Regions from separate parts of the Streptococcus sp. HMSC057G03 genome, predicted to be linked through region 1. Evidence: riboswitches for the same ligand, from Rfam matches in the RefSeq annotation. Region 1 holds a riboswitch; the other holds the start of a gene.
What was found. Region 1 has a riboswitch for thiamine pyrophosphate ahead of HMPREF2686_RS05595 (ABC transporter permease). Riboswitches for the same ligand answer to the same signal wherever they lie in the genome.

Region 1 (3,691 bases):
TATCTCCAAAAGAGAAACTTACATCTTTTACGGTTAAAATATCAGTCACCTACCAATTCATTTGTGAAACCTTTGTCTTCTAAGTCATTTGAAACCAATCCTTGCTCTTTTGCCCAAGCATAAAAAGCATTCCAACGTTTGGAGTCAAACTGTCCCCATTTATCCTTGTCTGAAGCATATTGACTGGAAAGATATTTTTGAGAAGCTAGTACAAAATCACGCTGGTTAGCCAAAGCAGGGGCCTGTTTAATCAAGATATCTGCTGCTTCTTCTGGATGCTCTATAGCATATTGGTAGCCTTTTTTCACCGCTTGAATGAATTTTTTTGCTTCCTCTTTATGAGATTTCAAATAGTCATTGTTAGCAATAATAACAGGCGAATAGTAGTCAAATGCAGGAACAAAATCTTTCATATAGAAGAAATTGGTTTTCATTCCCTTTTGCTCAGCCAAAATTCCATCCCAACCGTGATAAATCCAAGCAGCATCAAAGACCTTATTTTCAATCGGAGTAATGGAATTTGAATCACTATTTGGAACCAATTTTACTTGATTAAAATCAGCCCCTTCTTTTTTCATCATCGATTTGATCATTTCCAACTCAATCGGATCATTCCAGGTACCATACTTCTTACCAACCAAATCTTTTGGACTTGTGATCGCTGCATCTTTTCTTGAAATAATCCCTGACGTATTGTGTTCGACAATAGCTGCAATAGCGGTAATACCCGCACCTTTATCCAATTTCTTGGCCATAGAATCTTGGAAATAAATACCAAATGGAGCTTTCCCATTGATAATCAAATCAGAACTACTGTCTTCCGGAGGAAGTTTTATATCTACATCCAGTCCTGCATCTTTAAAGTACCCTTTTTCCTTTGCTACATAGAGACCCGTGTGATTGGTATTCGGGGTCCAATCTAGAATAAAATCAATCTTTTTCAAACCACTTGACGATTGCTTGACAGAATTTTGACAAGCACTCAAGAAAACAAATCCCAATATTATTGAGAAAAATAAACCTATTGACTTTTTCATTAGCTATACCTCTTTTACATTTTTGTCAATTTAAATTTTACACCATTTACAAGTTTGTCAATCCTTTTTCCATTTCAGAATGGTTCGTTCTAATTGGTCAACGAGAAACATACCGAGTAAACTAATAGCAGAAATCAATACAATGATCGCAAACATCGTATCATACTGAAATAACTTCTTCGATTGGATCATATAGACCCCCAATCCATCAAAACCTCCTAACCATTCTGAAACTACCGTACTGATAAAAGCATAGGAAACGCTCACACGTAAACCTGCAAAAAAATAAGGAAGCGCTGCAGGAATTTTATAATGAACTAAGGTCTGAAAGCGATTGGCTTGCATAATCTGAAACAATCTCAGAATATCTTGATCGCAATGCCGAAAACCATCTAACAGACTGACTACGATGGGAAATACCACCGTAATAATGATCAAAACTAGTTTTGGAAGCATACCATAACCAAACCAAAGAACCAGGATGGGGGCCAAGGCAATCGTCGGAATGGTTTGAATAACAACCATAAAAGGATAGACCAGATCATTCACCCATTGAAAACTATCCATGAGAATCGCAAAGCCAGCAGCAAGAAGAACCCCTATAACAAGTCCGATCAAGGCCACTTGAAGGGTAGACAAACTGTGATGAATCAGGAGAGCTCGATCTTGTACAAAGGCATTCCCAATTTCAAGTGGCGTTGGTAATACAAATTTGGGGAGGATATTTAAAAATCCTGCTAACTGCCATAAGACAAGAAGACTGCTAAAACCTGCAAATCCTATCAATTGTTTTGAATATCTTTTTACAAGAGACATCGTAACCTCCTTTCTCACAAATAAAAAACGCCTCCAAAATAGGAGACGGATTGCACAAGGTCACTCATAACGAAAAATACATTTCATTTGTTTCCTACGCTGGCATTACCCAGATCAGGTGCGGTCGAAGCTTACACTTCCTCTCAGACTGTACACAGACTCCCATATGTATTTATTATAATAACTGATTTAGACGATAAAAGCAAGAAATTAATCCAAATAACGAATTAAATTCTTCTCTGTTAAAATATCTGAATAGGTGTAAGACTCCACGTATGTATTGGCCGGTTCACCTGGTAAGCTATTGTCGTTCGTATACTCGATAATAAATAAAGAAGGATAGACCTCAATCAAGCGTCCAAATTTATTTTTTTGACGTTTCCGTCCATTTTCAAGCGTCATTTCAACCACTTGTCCTTCATGGGCCTTGATCTCTTCTTTAATTTTTTTCATTTTTGCAACATCTGTAAATGCATCACTCATCTTATTGATCCTCTCTCTTTGAAATACTTGAGAATTTATTGTATTCCTTTTGGAATATTAATTCGACTGTCCCACGCGCACCTGAACGGTTTTTCTCAATAATCACTTCAACCGTATTATTGGGCATTCCATCTTCTTCCTCTTCACCAGCTCGATCATAATAATCATCACGGTACAAGAAAGCAACAATATCCGCATCCTGCTCAATCGATCCAGATTCACGAATATCAGAAAGAACAGGACGTTTGTCTTGGCGCTGTTCCACACCACGTGATAGCTGACTCAAAGCAATAACGGGAACTTTTAGTTCCTTCGCCAAAATCTTTAACTGACGAGAAATTTCTGAAACTTCCTGTTGACGGTTTTCTCTTCCAGTCCCTGTAATCAGCTGCAGGTAGTCAATCAGAATAAGACCGAGATTGCCTGTTTCCTGCGCTAATTTTCTTGCTCTCGAACGAATCTCAGTGATCCGAATTCCTGGAGTATCATCGATGTAAATACTCGCATTGGCCAAATTCCCTTGAGCAATGGCATATTTTCGCCACTCTTCATCCGTCAATTGACCTGTACGAATCGAATGGGATTCAATCAAGCCTTCAGCTGCTAACATCCGGTCAACCAAACTTTCAGCACCCATTTCTAATGAGAAAATAGCCACTGTCTTATCCAACTTTGTCCCGATATTTTGAGCAATATTTAGAGCAAAGGCTGTTTTCCCTACTGCAGGACGAGCCGCTAAAATAATCAACTCTTCCTCATGTAGCCCTGTCGTCATATGGTCCAAATCGCGATAGCCTGTCGCAATACCCGTAATATCAGTGGTTTGAAGCGAGCGGGCTTCCAAGCTACCAAAATTTATATTCAAGATGTCTCGAATATTTTTAAATCCACTACGATTTGCGTTTTCACTAACATCAATCAGAGCTTTTTCAGCACCCGCAATGATTTCATCTGAAGGGCTTGCACCATCATAAGCTTGATTAATACTTTCCGTTAATCGAGAGATCAATCGACGTAAGACAGCTTTTTCGGCAACAATCTTCGCGTAATACTCCGCGTTAGCTGAAGTTGGTACCGAATTAATGACTTCTACCAAATAGGAGAGACCGCCAATATTTTGGAGATCCCCCTGACTATCTAAAATATTTCGAACAGTCGTCGCATCAATCGCATCCCCGCGGTCAGCTAGATCGATCATGGCTTTAAAAATCAAACGGTGCGAGTACTTAAAGAAATCGCCAGGCTCGATATATTCACGAACAAAGACCAATTTCCCCTCATCAATAAAGATGGCTCCCAACACTGATTGCTCCGCTTGGATATCCTGAGGTTGTGTTCGTAATTCCTCTATCTCA
Region 2 (3,691 bases), on a different contig from region 1:
TTCCTTAGTCATGGGACTACAGCCTTTGAGGCATCTTGTCTCGCAGTGTCTTATCTGAATATCGCTGCAGAGAAAATTATAGACCGAGAAATGGGGCTAGAAGACTTTCGTTTACAGACTCTTAATCAATTGTCTCTCTTAAAAAAGGATGCCAACTGGTTAGATGCAATCAAAGGAGGCTATTATGCTTAAAGAAACGCTTAGACTGTATCTGGTTACGAATCGCTACCAAGATCCGCTTGAAACCTTCCTTAAAAAAGTTGAGCAAGCTTGTCAGTCAGGTGTTACCATGATCCAGCTACGAGAAAAACAGCTCACGACCAATCAGTATTATGAACTTGCAAAAATGGTGAAACAAATTACCGATACTTACCAAGTTCCTTTGATTATCGATGATCGTTTGGATGTGTGCCTAGCTGTCGATGCTGCAGGACTTCATATAGGAGATGATGAACTCCCAGTTTCAGTAGCCAGACAAGTCTTGGGCACAGAGAAAATACTAGGTGTAACTGCAAAAACAGTGAAAAGAGCACTCGAAGCAGAAGAATCTGGGGCGGATTACTTAGGAACAGGAGCAATTTTCCCCACAACAACCAAGGAAAATGCCCCTATTACCCTCATTTCTACCTTAAAGGACATCTGCCAAGCAGTCGGTATTCCAGTCGTAGCGATTGGCGGTTTAACTTGTGAAAATATCCATCAACTTTCTGGAACAGGTATTGCTGGTATCGCAGTAGTTCGTGATTTGATGCAGGCAAGAGATATTGAAGCAAGAACCCAAGAATTTTTAACAAAATTAGATCAAATCATCTCTAAATAAAAACTCTCTCATTCCCAATATATGGGGAATGAGAGAGTTTTTTTAATCTTTATAAGTTGTATGGTTAACAGGACCAGAACCATGCCCAAGTTCAGGGGCATCTTGGATAGCTCTTGTGATAAAAGCCTTGGCCTTATCAACTGCTTGATAGAGGCTTTTCCCTTTTGCAAGCTCAGCAGTGATAACTGCAGCAAAGGTACAGCCAGTACCATGGGTATGGCAAGTTTGAATTCGTGGACTTTCCCAGACAAATTCTTCATCCTTTGTGAAGAGGAAATCTTTGGCACCACCTTCGAGGTGTCCTCCTTTGATAACAACTGATTGAGGCCCAAATTCTTTTAGGATCAAACGCCCAGCCTTTTGCATATCTTCTTGGTCTTTGATAGAAAAGCCGACAATTTCTTCTGCTTCAGGAAGATTGGGTGTAATAATCGTTGCAAGAGGCAGCAAATTTGTTTTGAGATAGTCTCTTGCACTTGTATCAATTAAAGCGTCTCCACTAGTAGCTACCATCACAGGATCAAGCACATAGGGACAATCAAGTTGCTTTAAGTAGGGTTGGATCATCTCCATGATTTTCGTAGTCGCAAGCATACCAGTTTTTACAGCTTGAGGGGAAATATCTGAAAAAACACTTTCCAATTGAGCTTTCAGCATTTGAGGAGAAACATGCTCTATTAATTGAACCCCCCTGGTATTTTGAGCGACAAGACTAGTTACAACGGCCATTCCATAGACACCTCTAGCTTGGAATGACTTTAAATCAGCCATTATTCCAGCTCCACCGCTAGGGTCAGTTCCAGCAATTGTTAGAGCAACGGGTAAATAAGTCATCTAAAACCTCCCAACCAGCTGAAGTTTGTATTTGGTAAAACAAGATAAAGTCTGTATCAAGAAGTCAATTAGTGGCTTATAAACCATTGTTATTTTGTCCACTTCCATCAACTAGCATTACCTAGATCGAGTCAAAGGGTCTAACAGTCGTTAATCTCAGCTTTACGCACCCCTAGTGGTTGTTTTCTTTTTTCTTTAGTATAGCATATTTTTATACTTTATATCGTAAGATTAGATTAAAATTAGGTCCAAAATAGATATTTCCTTCAATCAAAAAAGAGCCCGCGGGCTCTTTTATACTATGCTTCTGTCACAAATTGACTGAGAACACCATTGACAAAACGTGATGAAGTCTCATCTGAAAAGGCCTTAGCCAATTCGACTGCCTCATTCACAGCAACAATCTGTGGAGTGTCAAACTCTGTCATTTCAAAAATTCCAAGGCGCAGAATATTTTTCTCTACCAAGGTCAAGCGTTCTACTGTCCAACCAGGCTTCAAATGTTGACCGATTTGTTGGTCTAATTGATCTTTTGACTGATAAACGCCGGTCACGATATTCAAGAGAAAGGCCGGAAGATCAACTGTTGCATCTTCTGCCACGTCCTTATCATGCAGATAAGCAAAGCGACAAGCTTCGACAATGTCTCCATCGTACTCCAAGGCCATCAAGGCTTGGAAAGCACGCTCGCGTAAATCTCGACGTGATTCTAATAAAATTTCATCAGTCATTGAGGAAGTCCTCATTAAACAAGTCTTTCAAGTCTGGTTTTGGAGATTTTTCTGTTGCAATCCCTACAACGTGGATATTAACCGCATCCAAGGTGACATCCGCCATATCATACACAGCAGATTTCACAGCCTTTTGGATCGCTACTGCTACAGATGGTACCGCCACTCCATATTCAAGGTAGAGATAAATATCCACTGAGACCTGACCGTCTTCTTCTGTATGAAGGTAGACGCCACGACCAAGTGAGCGTTTTGAAAGGCTATCTGACACGCTCTTATTTTCAAGAGAGTAAACTCCCTCTACTTTTGCCGTTGCAATCGCAATAATTTTTTCTAATACACGTGGTGCAATAACGATGTCACCAAATTGTTCAGTTGCCATAGAAGTTCCTTTCTATTTGACACCCTGAGAGATCTCTTACGCACGAGAAACGTAAGTTCCTTCTGCAGTGTTGATAACGAGTTTTTGTCCTGCTTCGATGAAGTCTGGAACGTTTACAACAAGTCCTGTTTCCATTGTTGCTGGTTTTCCAGAACCAGTCACTGTAGCACCTTTGATCGATGGTTGAGTTTCTGTGACTGTCAATTCAACAGTAGTTGGTACAGTTACCCCAATCACTTCATTTCCGTAGAATTGAATTTTCACTTCTGAATTTTCAAGAATGTAAAGCAATTCATTTTCAACATTGACGACAGGGATTTCGTATTGGTCATAAGTTTCTGTGTTCATGAAGTAGGCTGTGTCGTCCATTTGGTACAAGTATTGGGCTGGGACAGTCTCAAGAATCGCTTGTTCAAATTTTTCTTCTGGACGGTAGCTTGTGTCAAATGTAGAACCAGTACGGACATCACGTAATTTCATCCGCATGATGGTATTTCCTTTACCTGGTTTGTGGTGACTTGCTTCCAAAACGCGAATCAATTTTCCATCTGCTGTGACAAACGTCATACCAGCTCTTAATTTACTTGCTTCGATCATGTTTTATTACCTCTTTTTTTAAAAATAGATTACTCTTTATTGTAACACACTATTTGATTTTTCTCAAACAGCAATCTTTTCTTTTTAGGAAGGAAAGAGTGCAGAGACTAGCGATTGGAGACTCTACATCTCTGAGCCTAGTTCCCTTCTATTCGTCAACAGGGACAATATTACCATCCGCATCTTTGGTCACATGGACATATTTGCCATCCACCTCAATGTAGAAGGTTTTGGGCTTGTCTTGAGCTGGTGCTGCTTGTTGTTGCAGATCATTTCCCAGAGCTTGACCCAGATTCATCCCCATAATCATATTCATGCCATTGCTAC

Region 2: it holds a riboswitch for thiamine pyrophosphate, as region 1 does, so the genes downstream of both, thiD (bifunctional hydroxymethylpyrimidine kinase/phosphomethylpyrimidine kinase) here and HMPREF2686_RS05595 (ABC transporter permease) in region 1, are expected to answer to the same signal.

What each region holds. Positions count from the first base shown of each region.
Region 1 is NZ_KV794424.1:64,681-68,371, forward strand. It holds gene HMPREF2686_RS05585 (ABC transporter ATP-binding protein) at 1-49, opposite strand, end outside; gene HMPREF2686_RS05590 (ABC transporter substrate-binding protein) at 42-1,037, opposite strand; gene HMPREF2686_RS05595 (ABC transporter permease) at 1,095-1,853, opposite strand; TPP riboswitch at 1,928-2,029, opposite strand; gene HMPREF2686_RS05600 (Veg family protein) at 2,064-2,336, opposite strand; gene dnaB (replicative DNA helicase) at 2,338-3,691, opposite strand, start outside.
Region 2 is NZ_KV794428.1:58,862-62,552, forward strand. It holds gene HMPREF2686_RS06965 (hydroxyethylthiazole kinase) at 1-192, shown strand, start outside; gene thiE (thiamine phosphate synthase) at 185-820, shown strand; gene thiD (bifunctional hydroxymethylpyrimidine kinase/phosphomethylpyrimidine kinase) at 863-1,654, opposite strand; TPP riboswitch at 1,741-1,838, opposite strand; gene nusB (transcription antitermination factor NusB) at 1,954-2,385, opposite strand; gene HMPREF2686_RS06985 (Asp23/Gls24 family envelope stress response protein) at 2,378-2,767, opposite strand; gene efp (elongation factor P) at 2,804-3,364, opposite strand; gene HMPREF2686_RS06995 (SPFH domain-containing protein) at 3,513-3,691, opposite strand, start outside.